2 regions of the Mycobacterium sp. M23085 genome follow, and region 2 is predicted to be linked to the other one. Evidence: predicted binding sites of a transcription regulator. Region 2 holds the regulator's gene; the other holds the start of a gene.
The links. Region 2 encodes HspR, which represses chaperone genes until heat shock. Its sites were predicted from a motif close to ANNTGAGTNNNNNNNACTCANNT; they were not measured.

Region 1: a site for HspR is predicted at 3,896-3,918, ahead of lon (endopeptidase La). Genes of this name have one in related genera too.

What each region holds. Positions count from the first base shown of each region.
Region 1 covers NZ_CP174280.1:384,294-392,519, forward strand. Annotated here, with positions in the region: gene ACIUM1_RS01645 (peroxiredoxin) at 1-125, shown strand, start outside; gene ACIUM1_RS01650 (alkyl hydroperoxide reductase) at 161-697, shown strand; gene ACIUM1_RS01655 (alpha-amylase family protein) at 708-2,036, shown strand; gene ACIUM1_RS01660 (DUF1810 domain-containing protein) at 2,033-2,467, opposite strand; gene ACIUM1_RS01665 (alpha-hydroxy-acid oxidizing protein) at 2,486-3,730, shown strand; gene lon (endopeptidase La) at 3,933-6,254, shown strand; gene ACIUM1_RS01675 (nitroreductase family deazaflavin-dependent oxidoreductase) at 6,342-6,731, shown strand; gene ACIUM1_RS01680 (TfoX/Sxy family protein) at 6,772-7,104, shown strand; gene ACIUM1_RS01685 (endonuclease) at 7,145-7,771, shown strand; gene ACIUM1_RS01690 (DUF72 domain-containing protein) at 7,779-8,226, shown strand, end outside.
Region 2 covers NZ_CP174280.1:2,594,216-2,602,441, forward strand. Annotated here, with positions in the region: gene ACIUM1_RS11875 (DUF3060 domain-containing protein) at 1-398, shown strand, start outside; gene ACIUM1_RS11880 (FAD-binding oxidoreductase) at 431-1,612, shown strand; gene ACIUM1_RS11885 (aldose 1-epimerase) at 1,615-2,517, shown strand; gene ACIUM1_RS11890 (heat shock protein transcriptional repressor HspR) at 2,544-2,942, opposite strand; gene dnaJ (molecular chaperone DnaJ) at 2,942-4,120, opposite strand; gene grpE (nucleotide exchange factor GrpE) at 4,176-4,835, opposite strand; gene dnaK (molecular chaperone DnaK) at 4,832-6,694, opposite strand; gene ACIUM1_RS11910 (LysR family transcriptional regulator) at 6,754-7,755, opposite strand; gene ACIUM1_RS11915 (aldehyde dehydrogenase family protein) at 7,843-8,226, shown strand, end outside.

The DNA.
Region 1 (8,226 bases), 2.2 Mb from region 2:
GCCGCAACGTCGAAGAGGTGCTGCGCGTCCTGGACGCACTGCAGTCCGACGAGCTGTGCGCCTGCAACTGGCGCAAGGGAGACCCGACGCTGGACGCCACCGAGCTGCTCAAGCAGTCGGCCTGATTCTCGATCGCATAAGGTCGGATTAGGGAGGCGAGATGAGCGTAGAAAACCTCAAAGAGGCGCTGCCGGAGTACGCCAAGGACCTCAAGCTCAACCTGGGCTCGATTACCCGCACTACCGAGCTGAACGAAGAGCAGCTGTGGGGCACGCTGCTGGCCAGCGCCGCGGCGACCCGGAACACGCAGGTGCTCGCCGAGATCGGGGCCGAGGCGGCCGACATCCTGTCCGCCGAGGCATACAACGCGGCGCTGGGAGCCGCATCGATCATGGGCATGAACAACGTGTTCTACCGTGGTCGCGGCTTCCTGGACGGCAAGTACGACGACCTGCGCGCGGGATTGCGGATGAACATCATCGCCAACCCCGGCGTGGAGAAGGCGAACTTCGAACTGTGGTCCTTCGCGGTGTCGTCGATCAACGGGTGCCCGGACTGCGTGGCCGCCCACGAACACACGCTGCGCGAGGCCGGTGTCAGCCGGGAAACCATTCAAGAGGCGTTGAAGGCCGCGGCGATCATCTCCGGCGTGGCGCAAGCGATCATCGCCTCGCAGACGCTGGCAACCGTCGGCTGACCGCGCCGTCGTGTCCAGTGCCGTGACCGGACCCGCCTGGGTCCAGCACGCGATCTGGTGGCAGGTCTACCCGCTGGGGTTCGTGGGAGCATTTCCCACACCGCAGCCGAACGAGCCGCCGCAACCGGAGGAACACCGGTTGCGGCGGCTCGTCGACTGGTTGGACCACGCCATCGAACTCGGGGCTTCCGGCATCGCGCTGGGGCCCATCTTCGCCTCGCGCACCCACGGTTACGACACCACCGACCACTACCGCATCGATCCGCGGCTGGGCGATGACGCCGACTTCGACCACCTGGTCGCCGAGGCGCATCGGCGCGGCCTGCGGGTGCTGCTCGACGGGGTGTTCAATCACGTCGGCGAGGACTTCGCGCGCTATCGCGAGGCGGCCAACGACGACGCGGCGGCGCGCTGGTTTCGCGGGCGTCCCGGTCGTTTCCACACCTTCGAGGGCCACTCCGGGCTGATCACCCTCAACCACGACAATCCCGAAGTCGCCGACTACACCGTCGACGTGATGGCGCACTGGTTGGGGCGCGGCGCCGACGGCTGGCGCCTCGATGCGGCTTACGCCGTGCCGCAACACTTCTGGGCCTCCACCCTGCCGAGGGTGCGCGAGCGCTACCCGGAGGCCTGGTTCGTCGGTGAACTCATCCACGGCGACTACGCCGCGGTGGTAAAGGAAGCCACCTTCGACTCGGCCACCCAATACGAGCTGTGGAAGGCGATCTGGAGCAGCCTGAATGACGGCAACTTCTTCGAACTCGATTGGGCGCTGCAGCGCCACAACGACTTTTTGACCGTCTTCTCCCCGCTGACCTTCATCGGCAACCACGACGTCACCCGCATCGCGAGCCGGCTGGAAAACCCCGAACACGTCGCCCACGCGCTGGTGCTGCTGCTGACCATCGGCGGGGTGCCCAGCGTGTACGCCGGCGACGAGCTCGGGTTCCGGGGCGTGAAGGAAGAACGGTTCGGCGGCGACGACGCGGTGCGGCCCGAGTTCGGCTCTCCCCCACTGCAATTAGATGTGTTCGGGGTCGAGACCTGGCGGTTGCACCAGTATCTGGTGGGACTGCGTCGCCGCTATCCCTGGCTACACGCGGCGTCCACCACCGCGCGGCTGCTGGAAAACCGGCACTACGTGTACGAGACCCGCAACGGCGACCACGCGTTACTGGTGGTGCTCAATATCGACGACAAGCCGCTGCGGGTTTCGCTCCCGAAGCTGGGTACGGCCCGCGCGCAGGTGATCGGCGGATCGGCGGCCCCGCCGCAGGAGGTCGTCGACGCCGTCGACGTCGAGCCCCGCGGCTGGCGGATCCTGCAGCCCGTCTAGTCCTGCAGTCGGGCCAGGGTCAGCGGATCCTGCTCGCCGTCGTAATACTTGTCGAGCACCGCGACGAAGTCCTGGTGGTCGTCGGTCGCAAGGGCGAACAACGTCATCGACGAGCGCAGCTTGAGGTCGTCGGGCGAGCCGAAGATCTGCGTGACGGAGCGGCCCTGGATGTCGTTGACCAGTTGGGTGCATTCTCGCAGCCGCGGCCCGAGCAGGTCGTGGGCCAGGTAAGCACGGGCCTCCTGCAGCGAGGCAATGCCGTAATGAACCGCCGTCGGGCTGCCGCCCAGACCGCGCAGTTGCGGGAACACAAACCACATCCAGTGACTGCGCTTTCGTCCGTCGCGCAGTTCCCCGATGACCTGGCCGTAGACCGGAGCCTGCGCGGTGACGAACCGGTTCAGATCGAAAGGGTCGGTCGCGGATTCCATGTGACTACGGTGGCACATATGGCCGTCCCACGACGAGTGCCCAATGTGCGCGACCTCGCGCCGCTGATGCAATTCAAGCGACCGCAGTTCAACGCGACCAAGCGCCGCCTCGACGCCGCCTACACCATCGAGGATCTGCGCCGCATCGCCAAACGCCGTACCCCCAAAGCGGCGTTCGACTACACCGACGGCGCCGCCGATGACGAGTTGTCCATCGGACGCGCACGACAGGCGTTCCGCGACATCGAATTTCATCCGACGATCCTGCGCGACGTCTCGCAAGTCACCGCCGGTTGGAACGTGCTGGGCCAGCCGGTCGCCCTGCCAGTCGGGATCGCGCCCACCGGATTCACCCGGCTGATGCACACCGCGGGCGAGATCGCCGGCGCGGGGGCCGCGGCCAGGGCGGGGATCCCGTTCTCACTGTCCACGCTGGGCACCTGCTCGATCGAAGACCTGGTCACCGCCGTCCCCCAGGGCCGAAAGTGGTTTCAGCTCTACATGTGGCGCGACCGCGAGCGCTCGATGGCGCTGGTGAGCCGCGCCGCCGCCGCGGGCTTCGACACCCTGCTGGCCACCGTCGACGTTCCCGTCTCCGGCGCCCGGCTGCGGGACAACCGCAACGGCATGACGATCCCGCCGACGCTGACGCTGCGCACCGTGCTCGATGCCGTGCCGCATCCCAAGTGGTGGTTCGATCTGCTGACCACCGAGCCGCTGGCGTTCGCCTCGCTGGACCGCTGGCCGGGCACGGTGGCCGAATACCTGAGCACCATGTTCGACCCCAGCCTCACCTTCGACGACCTGGAGTGGATCAAGGCGCAATGGCCCGGAAAGCTCGTCGTCAAGGGAATTCAAACGCTCGATGATGCGCGCGCCGTCGTCGACCGCGGCGTCGACGGCATCGTGTTGTCCAATCATGGCGGGCGCCAACTGGATCGGGCCCCGGTGCCCTTCCACCTGCTGCCCACGGTCGCACGCGAGCTTGGCAAACACACCGAAATCCTGGTCGACACCGGCATCATGTCCGGCGCGGACATCGTTGCCGCAGTCGCGCTGGGGGCCCGATGCACACTGGTCGGGCGGGCCTACCTGTACGGCCTGATGGCCGGCGGCGAGGCCGGGGTCAGCCGCGCGATCGACATTCTGGCGAGCGGGATTCTGCGGACCATGGCGCTACTCGGCGTGACCTGCCTGGAAGAGCTGTCGCCCCGGCACGTCACCCAGCTCAAGCGGCTCGGTCCCATTGACTCAGTGACCTGACGCCGCGGCGTCACGGCTCACTGGTTACGGAATGACTTCGGCTGGCTGCCCCAACATGCGACGAATGTGCAACTGACTTCACGCTCGTCGTCCAGCGTGAAACCAACGTCACGCTCACGCCCCGGCGAAAAAGCAGGTGCTGGGGAACAAACCGGCGCCCGGCTGGGTTAAGTCCATCAGACTCAACTTTTGGAGGATTTTGATGGCTGATGCCAAGTCGGTGCCGGTGCTGTTTGTCACCGACACCATCGTGCTGCCCGGAATGGTGGTGCCAATCGCCCTGGACGACGCCGCCCGCGCGGCGATAGACGCCGCTCAGGCGAGTGAATCGGGGCAGTTGCTGGTCGCCCCCCGGCTCGAGGACCGGTATCCCTCACACGGCGTGATCGCGAAGATCCTGCAGGTCGGGCGCATCGCCGGCGGCGGCACCGCCGCGGTGGTGCGCGGTGAGCGCAGGGCCCAGATCGGGGCCGGCGCATCCGGACCCGGTGCGGCGCTGTGGGTCGAGGCGATCGAGGTGCCCGCCACCGAGGCGACCGACGAGGTCAAGGCATTGACGGCGGAGTACAAGAAGCTGCTGCTGGCCATGCTGCAACGCCGCGAGGCCTGGGAGATCATCGATTACGTCAACAGGCTGACCGATCCGTCGGCGCTGGCGGACACCTCCGGGTACGCCTCCTACCTGACCAACGCGCAGAAGAGGCAACTGGTGGAGACCGTCGACGTCGCCGAGCGGCTGCGCGTGCTGATCGATTGGACCAGCTCGCACCTGGCCGAGGTCGAGGTGAGCGACAAGATCGCCGAGGACGTCCGCGACGGCATGGAGAAGACGCAGAAGGAGTTCCTGCTGCGCCAACAACTGGCCGCCATCCGCAAAGAGCTGGGCGAAGGCGAACCGGACGGGTCGGACGACTACCGGGCCCGCGTCGAGGCCGCCGAGTTGCCCGAGAAGGTGCGCGAGGCCGCGCTGCGCGAGGTCGGCAAGCTGGAACGCTCCAGCGACCAGAGCCCGGAAAGCGGCTGGATCCGCACCTGGCTGGACACCGTGCTCGACCTGCCGTGGAACGCCAGGACCGAAGACTCCACCGATCTGAAGGTGGCCCGCGAAGTTCTGGACGCCGACCACCACGGGCTGGAGGACGTCAAGGACCGCATCGTCGAGTACCTGGCCGTGCGGGCGCGGCGCGCCCAGCGCGGGCTGCAGGTCGTCGGCGGTCGCGGTTCCGGTGCGGTGATGGTGTTGGCTGGTCCTCCCGGCGTCGGCAAGACTTCGCTGGGTGAAAGCGTGGCAAGGGCCTTAGGCCGCAAGTTCGTCCGCGTCGCCCTGGGCGGCGTGCGCGACGAGGCCGAGATCCGTGGGCACCGTCGCACCTACGTCGGCGCGTTGCCGGGCCGGATCGTGCGCGCGATCGGTGAGGCGGGATCGATGAATCCCGTTGTGCTGCTTGACGAAATCGACAAGGTCGGTTCCGACTATCGCGGTGACCCGAGCGCGGCGCTGCTCGAGGTGCTCGACCCCGCGCAGAACCACACCTTCCGCGACCATTACCTGGACCTGGATCTGGACCTGTCCGACGTGGTGTTTTTGGCCACCGCCAACGTGATCGAGAACATTCCGTCGGCGCTGCTGGACCGGATGGAACTGGTGCAGATCGACGGCTACACCGAGGACGACAAGGTCGCCATCGCCCGGGACTACCTGTTGCCCCGGCAGCGAGAGCGGGCAGCGCTGACCGAGGACGAGGTCACGGTGACCGACGCCGCGCTGCGCAAGATCGCCGCCGACTACACCCGCGAACCGGGCGTGCGGCAATTCGAACGGCTGCTGGCCAAGGCGCTGCGCAAGGCGACCACCAAGCTGGCGGACAACGCCGAACCGCTGACCATCGACGAGCCGGATCTGGTGGGTTACCTTGGCCGCCCGCGGTTCACGCCCGAGTCGGCCGAGCGCACGGCGGTGCCGGGTGTGGCCACCGGGCTGGCCGTCACCGGTCTTGGTGGCGACGTGCTGTACATCGAGGCGGGCTCGACGGATGGCGAGGCGGGTCTGCAGCTGACCGGTCAACTGGGTGACGTCATGAAGGAATCTGCGCAGATCGCGCTATCCTACGTGCGCTCACACGCTCACCTGCTGGGCGTTGACCCCAAGGCGCTGGACCGGCGCATCCACGTGCACGTGCCCGCGGGCGCGGTGCCCAAGGACGGGCCGTCCGCCGGCGTCACCATGGTGACCGCGCTGGTGTCGATGGCGACCGGACGCCAGGTCCGCTCCGACGTCGGGATGACCGGTGAGGTCACGCTGAACGGGCGGGTGTTGCCCATCGGCGGCGTCAAGCAGAAGCTGCTGGCGGGCCAACGTGCCGGATTGTCAACGGTTTTCATCCCCGCGCGTAACGAGCCGGATCTGGACGACGTGCCGGCCGAGGTGCTGGAGGCGTTGACGGTCAAGCCGATGACCGATGTCGCCGAGATCGTCGCCCAGGCGCTGGAACCGGCGGCCGAAGCCGCGACGGTGGCCGCGTGAGGTCGCCGGGCAGCTGACCTACAACCGCATAACGAGACAGCCGTCGCTCATGTGGCGGCTGTTCTCGTATGCGGCAGAATCCAAGCTATGACTGACTTCGGGAAGCTGAAACGGCAAGTGGTCCGTCGCGTTCAACGGCTGGTGGTCAATCCGGTGGGCCGCCAGCTACCGATGACCATGCTGGAAACCACCGGCCGCAAGAGCGGAAAGCCCAGGCGTACCACGGTAGGTGGGCGCGTGGTCGACAACCAGTTCTGGATGGTTTCCGAGCACGGCGAGCACTCGGACTATGTCCGCAACATCAAAGCGAATCCGGCTGTCCGGGTGCGGGTCGGCGGCCGGTGGCGCAACGGCACTGCGCACCTGCTGCCCGACGATGACGCCGTGCAGCGGCTCGGCAACCTGCCGCGACTGAACAGCGCGGTGGTGCGGTTGATGGGCAGCGACCTGCTGACCATCCGCGTCGACCTGGACTGACGTCGCCGCCCCGGTCGGTCCCCGGGATTAGGGTCGGCGGATGGCCTACGACGAGCATCTGGCGAACCGCATCCGCGAACTCCTCGGCACCGAGCCCGGTGTCGACGAGAAACGCATGTTCGGCGGTCTGGCGTTTCTGATCAACGGCAACATGTCGGTGGCCGTCAGCGGCCAGGGCGGACTGCTGGTGCGAGTGCCGCGGGAAGACACCGACAAGCTCGCGGCGCGTGCCCATGTCAGCCCGATGGTGATGGCCGGCCGGGAAGCCCGGGGCTGGCTGCACGTCGACGCCGCCGGCGTGCAAACCAAACGCCAGCTTCACGGTTGGGTGAACCGCGGAGTCGGTTACGCGCGCGGTCTGCCACCCAAGTAGCGCCGGTTAGCTCGCGCGATGCGCGGGTAAGCGAGTGCCTATGGACCCGCGGGTGCGACGACTGCTCGACGTTGCCGGTACGACTTACGCGGCGCAGGCACGCATCACGATGGCCGACAAGCCGATGCCGCTGTTTCAGCTTCTGGTCCTGTGCATGCTCGCCAGCAAGCCGATCGACGCGGGCATCGCCATGGCCGCCGCGCGTGAACTGTTCAAGGCGGGGCTGCGGACCCCCAAAGCCGTGCTGGCGGCGGACCGGCAGACCATGATCGAGGCGTTCGGGCGCGCGCACTACGTTCGCTACGACGAGAGCTCGGCGACCCGGCTAACCGATATGGCCGACACCGTTCGTGAGGATTACTCCGGTGATCTGCGCCAACTGGCCGACCGCAGCCGGCATGACGTGGCCACCGCCAAGCGGATGTTGAAGAAATTCAAGGGAATCGGCGACACCGGCGCCGACATCTTCCTGCGCGAAGTCCAAGACGTATGGACCTGGGTGCGTCCGTACTTCGACGCCCGAGCCACCGCCACCGCCAAACAACTGGGCTTGCCTGCCGAACCGAAGAAGTTGGGATCACTTGCACCGCAAGCCAATGCGCAACTTGCCGCCGCACTCATCAGGGTGTCGCTAGACGACGATGTGCGTCGGCGGGTGACCGGCTGAGCGGACAGTGACCATACGCATCGGTACCTCGGGGTGGTCGTACAACCACTGGGTGGATGTGCTCTACCCGACCGGAACGCCGTCGGGGCGCCGGCTGGCCCGCTACATCGAAGTCTTCGACACCGTGGAGCTGAACGCGAGTTTCTACCGCTGGCCCCAGGATTCGACCTTTACCGGCTGGCGCAAGCAGCTGCCGGAGGGCTTCACCATGTCGGTCAAGGCGCATCGTGGACTGACGCACTACCGCCGGCTCGCCTCACCCGAACCGTGGATCGAACGGTTCGAACGTTGTTGGCGTCTGCTCGGTGATCGGCATGGGGTGCTGCTCGTGCAACTGCACCCCGAGCAGCAGCGCGACGACGCGCGCCTGGATTCGTTCCTGGCCCTGATGCCCGAGTCGATCCGCGTCGCCGTCGAATTGCGTCACCCGTCGTGGAATGACCCCGCCGTGTTCG
Region 2 (8,226 bases):
CCCGGACCGCGCGCCGCGTCCCGCTGACCTTCTTGCTCGCCGCCGTGGCCGTCGGCCTGGCGCTCGCCGCGCTGGTCGCGGTCGGGTTGCACACCGATCTCGCCGGCAGCGGCCCCTCGACGACGGTCCCGGAGTCCGGCACGCTGCAGTTGAGCGGGACGGGTATGACGAAGACGATTCCCTGTCATGCCGGCTATCTGTCGGTGAGCGGGGAGAAGAACACCATCACCCTCACCGGGCACTGCACCAGCGTCAGCGTTTCGGGCAGCGGCAACCACGTCGCGGTCGACAGCACCGATGCGGTGAGCGCCTCGGGGACCGGCAACGTCGTTGTCTATCACTGGGGTTCGCCCAAGATCGACGACGTCGGGACCGCCAACACCGTCCGACAGGGCTGAGTGGCCGACGGCCGAGCCTAGAATCGGGGCCCGTGAGCCTGGAGGACGTCGACGCACTGCACGTGTTGCGCGATGCCTTCGCACCGGGCGAGGCGGGCTCGGTCGGTGCTTCCGGTGAGCTCGTTCACCGCTTCTACACCCATTGGTTCGCCCTCGATCCCTCGGTGCGCGACCTGTTCCCGCCCGAAATGGCCCCCCAGCGGCTCGCTTTCGGCCATGCGCTGCACTGGGTATACGGCGAGCTCGTCGCGCGGCGCGCGCGGGAGCCGGTGGCGTTCCTGGCACAGCTCGGCCGCGATCACCGCAAATACGGTGTGCTGGCGCGCCATTACGAAACCCTGCGGCGCGCCTTGCTGAGCACACTGCGCGCTCAGCTGGGTGCGGCCTGGACCGACGCCGTCGACGAGGCGGCCAGGCAGTCGCTGAACCTGATCACCGGGGTGATGAGCGGCGCCGCCGACGCCGAGGAGGGGCCGGCGTGGTGGGACGGGACCGTCATCGAGCACATCCGGGTGTCGCGGGATCTGGCGGTGGTCCGGCTGCAGCTCGATCAGCCGATGCCCTACCACCCCGGCCAATACGTCAACGTCCACGTGCCCCAATGCCCGCACCGTTGGCGGTATTTGAGTCCCGCGATTCCGGCCGACCCCGGCGGCGGGATCGAGTTTCACGTCCGGCTGGTCCCCGGCGGACTGGTCAGCACCGCGATCGTCAACGAAACCCGCATCGGCGACCGCTGGCGGCTGTCCAGCCCGCACGGCGGCCTGCAGGTCGACCGCGAGGGCGGTGACGTGCTGATGGTGGCCGGCAGCACCGGCCTGGCCCCGCTGCGGGCGCTGATCATGGACCTGTCGCGGTTCGCGGTGAACCCACGGATACATCTGTTCTTCGGCGGCCGGTACCGCTGCGAACTCTACGATCTGCCGACCCTGTGGCAGGTCGCCTCGCACAACCCCTGGCTGTCGGTCTCGCCCGTCTCGGAGTACAACAGCGACCCGCCATGGGCCGCGGACTATCCCGACGTCACGCCGCCACGCGGGCTGCACGTGCACCAGATCGGGCGGCTGCCCGACGTGGTGACCAAGTACGGCGGCTGGGGCGACCGGCAGATCCTGATCTGCGGCGGGCCGGCGATGGTCAGCGCCACCAAGGCCGCCCTGATCGCCAAAGGCGCTCCGCCCGAACACATTCAGCATGACCCGCTATGGAGGTAGCCATGCACGTCGTCACCCTGCACGATCCCACGTCGCCGGTGGTTGCGCAGTACGTTCCCGACGCGGGGATGATCGGCACGTCGCTGCGCGACGCCGGTGTCGAGCTGCTGGGCCAGCGCCGCGGCCTGGACGCCTACCTCTCCGACGGCAAGACGATGGGCATCCCGATCTTGTATCCGTGGGCAAATCGGTTGAGCGAGAACACTTATACCGCACAAGGCGTCACCGTGACCCTGACGCCGGGCGAAAACGGCGTGCGCGCCGATCCGCACGGGCTACCCATCCACGGCGTCCTGGCCGCCTACCCCGGATGGCGGGTGACCGAAGAGGCCGCCAACGCGCTGACCGCCGAACTGGATTTCGGGGCCGATCCCCGCTTGCTGGCCAGCTTCCCGTACCCGCACCTGCTGACCGTCGCGGCGCGGCTGGCCGACCGGACGCTGACGGTCCGGACCACGGTCACCGCGACCGGCGACCGTGCGGTGCCGCTGTGCTTCGGATTTCATCCCTACCTGCAGCTGCCCGACGCGCCGCGGGCCGACTGGGTCATCGAGACACCGCCGCTGCGGCATCTGGGCCTCGACGACAAGGGGCTGCCCACCGGAGACGCCGAGCCACAGCCGGCGCGACAGGAAACATTGTGCGACAAGGCTTTCGACGATGCCTACGACCAGGTGGCCGAAGGTTCGGTGTTCGCGGTGTCCGGCGGCGGTCGCCGCATCGAGGTGCATTTCGAGCGTGGCTATCCGGCGGCGCAGATTTTTGCGCCGCCGGTACAGGACCCCGCGCAGGCGATCGTGTGCTTCGAGCCGATGGCCGCGCCGACCGACGCGCTGCGCCGGGGCGGCTACCGCTGCGCCGTACCGGGCGAGCCGGCGGTCACGCAGTTTTCGATCCGGGTGTGACCACGAAGTGAAACCGAGCGAGAGAATCAGCGTCCGCGGCGCGGCTGCCACACCACCAGCGCGGTGCTCTTGGGCACCACCGCCACATCGCGGCGCGGGCTGGCGGCGCGCGTTTGAGCCAGCTCCTCGGTCAGCTCCTTGACCCGGGCCTGCAACGCCTCGACCTGATTGGTCAGCTCGATGATGCGCTTGATCCCGGCGAGGTTTACCCCCTCGTCCTGCGAGAGCCGTTGCACCTCACGCAGCAGGTCGACGTCGTGCTCCGAATACCGCCGTCCCCCACCGGAAGTCCGGCGCGGGCTGACCAGGCCGAGGCGGTCGTAGGTGCGCAGCGTCTGGGCGTGCATGCCGGCCAGCTCGGCGGCCACCGAAATCAGGAAGGTCCGGGCATCCTCTTTCCTTGCATTGCTCGAGCCCTTGGCCATCAGCGATTGCCTGCCCATCCGGCCCGGGGGTCGAAGCCACTGGCACGCTCGGCGGCGGCGTACGCCTCCAGCGCCTCCTGGGCCGCGCCCTCCAAGTTGGGCGGTACGGCAACCTTGACGGTCACCAGCAGGTCCCCGTTGCCGCCGCCGCGCTTGGGCACGCCCCGGCCGCGCACCCGCAGGATCCGGCCGTCGGCGGTGCCCTTGGGCACCCGAACACCGACTTTGCCGTCCAACGTGGGCACCGAAATGGTTGAGCCCAGGGCCAACTCGGTGAAACTGACCGGAACGGTCACGGTCAGGTCGTCGCCGTCGCGGCCGAACACCTTGTCCGGTCGCACATGCACCGTCACGTACAGGTCACCCGACGGCGCGCCGCGCAGCCCCGCCTCGCCCTGGCCGGGCAGCCGGATGCGCTGTCCGTCCTCGACGCCCGGTGGGATCCGCACGTTGATGGTGCGGGTACGGGTGGTGACGCCGGTGCCCTTGCACTCCTCGCAGGGGTGCTCGATGATCGAACCGCTGCCCCGGCAATCGGTGCAGGGCTCGGAGAAGCCGAACGCGCCCTGGTTACGGTTGATCACGCCGGAGCCGTTACAGGTGGGACACACCTTCGGGCTGGTGCCCGGCCGCGCGCCACTGCCATGGCAATTCGTGCAGGGCGCCGGACTGGTCAGCCGCAGCGGCATCGCCACGCCCTTGGCGGCCTCGACGAAATCCAGCTGGGTTTCCGTCTCGAGGTCGTTGCCGCGGCGCGGCCGGCTGGGCCGGGTGCCGGAACCGCGCCCGAACAAGCCACCGAACAGGTCACCGATGTTGGTGCCGCCGCTTCGGCCGGCGGCATCGAACAAGTCGTTCAGGTTGAACTCAGCGCCGTCTCCGCCGACGTTGAAGCCCCCGAACCCGCCGCTGTCGAACCGGCGCCCGCCAAAACCACCGCCGGCGAACAGCCTTCGGGTTTCGTCGTATTCCTTGCGCTTGGCCGGATCCGACAAGACGTTGTGCGCCTCGGAGACCGCTTTGAATCGTTCGCCGGCGGCAGGGTTGTCGGGGTTGGCGTCCGGGTGCAGATCGCGCGCCAACTTGCGGTAGGCGCGTTTGATCTCTTCGGGACTGGCGTCAGAGGAGACGCCCAGCTCCTTATAGAAGTCCTTTTCGACCCATTCACGCTGGGCCATGTCGCGTCACCTCCTCACCTTTCTCTGCTCTCTTTTGTTGTGCTGATTGTGTGGTCTAGTCACCGGAGGCGCCGGCGTTATCGTCCGATTCGGCCGGCTCGGTTTCCCCAGCCGCCGCAGCGGACTCACCGGTGGCGGCCGCTGCGTCGCCGTCATCGACGACCGTGTCGACGACACCGACCAGGGCGTGGCGCAGCACCTGGTCGCCCAGTTTGTAGCCCTGCCGCATGACGGTGCCGATCACCGGCCGAGAGCCGTCACCTTCGTGCTGGACCGCTTCGTGCAGTACCGGGTCGAAGTCCTCGCCCTCCTCGCCGAACGCCGACAGGCCGAGGCCGGTCAGTGCGCTCTCCAGCTTGTCGGCCACCGACTTCAGTGGACCGGATTCCAGATCGCCGTGCTTGCGCGCCCGCTCGAGATCGTCGAGCACGCCCAGCAATTGGTTCACGACGGCGGCCTTGGCCCGGTCCGCCGCGGCCTGCTGGTCGCGCAGCGCCCGCTTGCGGTAGTTGGCGAAGTCGGCCTGCACCCGTTGCAGATCGGCGGTCAGCTCGGCGACTTTGCCCTCGGCCTGACCCGCCGGCTCACCGGCCGGCGCCCCTCCCGGCGCCCCTGCTTCGGGGCCGGGAGGGACCTGCCGTACTTCACCGGTCTCGGGATCGATTCGGCGCTTGTCGGTGACTGTCACCTGTTCGGATGGATTGCTTTCCGTCACTTGGACTCCCGGTCATCGTCGACCACCTCCGCGTCCACGACGTCGTCAGCCGAGCCAGACCCGCCGCCGGCCGCGTCGCCACCGGCCTGCTCGCCGGCGGCCTGGGTGGCCTCGTAGATCGCCTGTCCGAGGGCCTGGGACTCCTGGCCCAGCTTCTCCATCGCCGCCTTGATCGCGGTGATGTCGGTGCCGCCCAGAGCCGTCTTGGCCTCGGCGATCGCGGCGTCGACCTTGGACAGGGTGTCCTCGGGAACCTTCGAGCCGCCCTCGGCCTCGCGCTGGTCCTTGACGAACTTCTCCGTCTGGTAGACCAGCGATTCGGCCTGGTTGCGGACGTCGGCCTCTTCGCGGCGCTGACGGTCCTCCTCGGCGTGCGCCTCGGCGTCCTTGATCATCCGGTCGATCTCCTCCTTGGACAGGCCGGAGCCCTCCTGGATCTTGATCGTGTTCTCCTTGCCGGTGCCCTTGTCCTTGGCCGTGACGTGCACGATGCCGTTGGCGTCGATGTCGAACGTGACCTCGATCTGCGGGACGCCGCGCGGAGCCGGTGGGATGCCGGTCAGCTCGAAGGAGCCGAGCAGCTTGTTGTGCGAAGCGATTTCGCGCTCACCCTGGTAGACCTGGATCTGCACCGACGGCTGGTTGTCGTCGGCCGTGGTGAAGGTCTCCGACCGCTTGGTGGGAATGGTGGTGTTGCGCTCGATCAGCTTGGTCATCACGCCACCCTTGGTCTCAATACCCAGGCTCAGCGGCGTAACGTCAAGCAGCAGAACGTCTTTCACCTCACCCTTGAGGACACCCGCCTGCAGCGCGGCACCAACGGCCACCACCTCGTCGGGGTTGACACCCTTGTTGGGCTCCTTGCCACCGGTGAGCTCCTTGACCAGGTCGGTCACCGCGGGCATCCGGGTGGAACCACCCACCAGGACGACGTGGTCGATCTCGGAGACCGAGATACCGGCGTCCTTGATCACGGACTGGAAGGGCTTACGCGTGCGGTCCAGCAGATCCTGTGTGATGCGCTGGAATTCGGCGCGGGTCAGCTGCTCGTCGAGGAACAGCGGGTTCTTGTCCGCGTCGACGGTGATGTAAGGCAGGTTGATCGAGGTGCTCTGCGAACTCGAGAGCTCGATCTTGGCCTTCTCCGCGGCCTCGCGCAGCCGCTGCATCGCCATCTTGTCCTTGGTCAGGTCAATGCCGCTGGTGCCCTTGAACTTGTCGACCAGCCACTCGACGACGCGGTCATCCCAGTCGTCCCCACCGAGGTGGTTGTCGCCACTGGTGGCGCGGACCTCGACCACACCCTCGCCGATCTCGAGCAGCGAGACGTCGAACGTACCGCCACCGAGGTCGAAGACCAGGATGGTCTGTTCCTTCTCGCCCTTGTCCAGGCCGTAGGCCAGCGCGGCCGCGGTCGGCTCGTTGACGATCCGCAACACGTTCAGGCCGGCGATCTGGCCGGCCTCCTTGGTGGCCTGACGCTGGGCGTCGTTGAAGTACGCCGGCACGGTGACGACCGCGTCGGTGACGTCCTCACCCAGATACGCCTCGGCGTCGCGCTTCAGCTTCATCAGCACGCGGGCGCTGATTTCCTGAGCGGTGTATTTCTTGCCGTCGATCTCGATGGACCAATCGGTGCCCATGTGCCGCTTGACCGAACGGATGGTGCGGTCGACGTTGGTGACCGCCTGGTTTTTGGCGGGCTGGCCGACGAGCACCTCGCCGTTGCGGGCGAAGGCGACGATGGACGGCGTGGTCCGCGAACCCTCGGAGTTGGCGACGACGACCGGGTCACCGCCCTCGAGGACTGCGACGACGGAGTTGGTGGTCCCGAGGTCGATACCGACCGCACGAGCCATAGTGATTCCTCCTGAATGTGTAGAGCCTGTCTGGTGCCACTATGCTGAGTGAACCCCGCTCAAGACTGCCCTTGCGGGCCTGGGCTGTCAACCGGTATTGAGTGTGGTTCGCTCAACTTGTCGATCGTGTTAACGGCGGTCGACCCCGCCTTGTTCCCGGGGCCTGCCGACAAGCCGTTGACTTCATCCATCAGCGCGAGCAACGCCCGGGTGGCCGCGCTGACCTGCCGGGTCGCCGAGGTCGCCACGTAGAGCCGCCACTGCAGGTCGGGCCCGGTGGTCCGGACGCTGACCAGGCCCGAACTGTCGATGCCGTCGAGGATGGACCAGCTCAGAAAACCGATCCCCAGGCCCTTACGGATACAGGTCGCCGCGGTGCCGATGTCGGCGACCTCCACAGCGACGGTCCGCTCGACGCCCGCGGCCGCGAACGCGTTGTCGACCACGGTGCGGTTGCCGTATCCCGGCGGCCCGTCGACGAAGGACATGCCCGCCAGGTCGACCAGCGGAACCGTTTTGCGCCGGGCCAGTGGGTGCTCCGCAGGGACGACCAGCAGCAGGGGAACCTCGGCCACCAGCCGGGTGTGCAGGTCGGCGGGTGGCGGTCCTGTGAAAACCAGGAAGGCGACATCGAGATCCCCGTCGCGCAATTGGCCGGCCAGGCCGGCCGACCCGGCGCTGGCCGCACGCAGGTGAACAACGACCTCGGGATGACGGGCGTGCAGTTCGGCCAGCACCGTCGGCACGTCGATGACGCTGACCGACGTCAGCGTCCCCACGGTCACGGTGCCGCGCACGGCGCCCCGGGCGGCGGCGACCGCGTCCTTGGCCGCGCCCGCGGCGGCGAGGGTGCTCCGGGCGTGCGGCCGCAGCGCCTCGCCGGCGGGGCTCAGCGCCACACCGGACGGGCCCCGGGCGAACAATTCGGCACCCAGCTCGCGTTCGAGCGCCTTGATCGTGGTGGACACCCCGGACTGCACGACGCGCAGGCGCTTTGCCGCCGCGGTGAAGCTTCGGCAGTCCGCGACGGCCAGGAAGTACTCGAGCTGGCGAAGCTCCATGACCGCGATTATCACCATCGGTGATGGCGATCATCAGAAGATATCGTTGGCGCTGATCAGGAAGCCGGGCATACCGTGACAATGCCCATGGATCAGCAAGCCCCCGCCGAGATCGGCACGCCATGGTCGTCGGCGTCCACCGACGACCGGTTCGTCGTGGAAAACCCCGCCACCGGTCAGGTCGTCACCGTTGTCCGCGGGGCCGGCACCGACGAGGTGGACCGGGCCGTGCGGGCGGCGCACGCCGGGCACCTGAACTGGAAGCAACGCCCGGCCCGCGAACGCGGCCGCTACCTGCGGCAGATCGCCGACGTCATCCGCGCGCACGCCGACGAGATCGCCGCCCTCGAGTCTCGGGAGATGGGCAAGCCGATCACCCAGGCACGCAATTTCGACGTCGAGGCGGCGATCGGAATCTTCGAATACTTCGGCAGCATGGTCGAGGTGCTGCCGAGTCAGGCGCGCGACTAC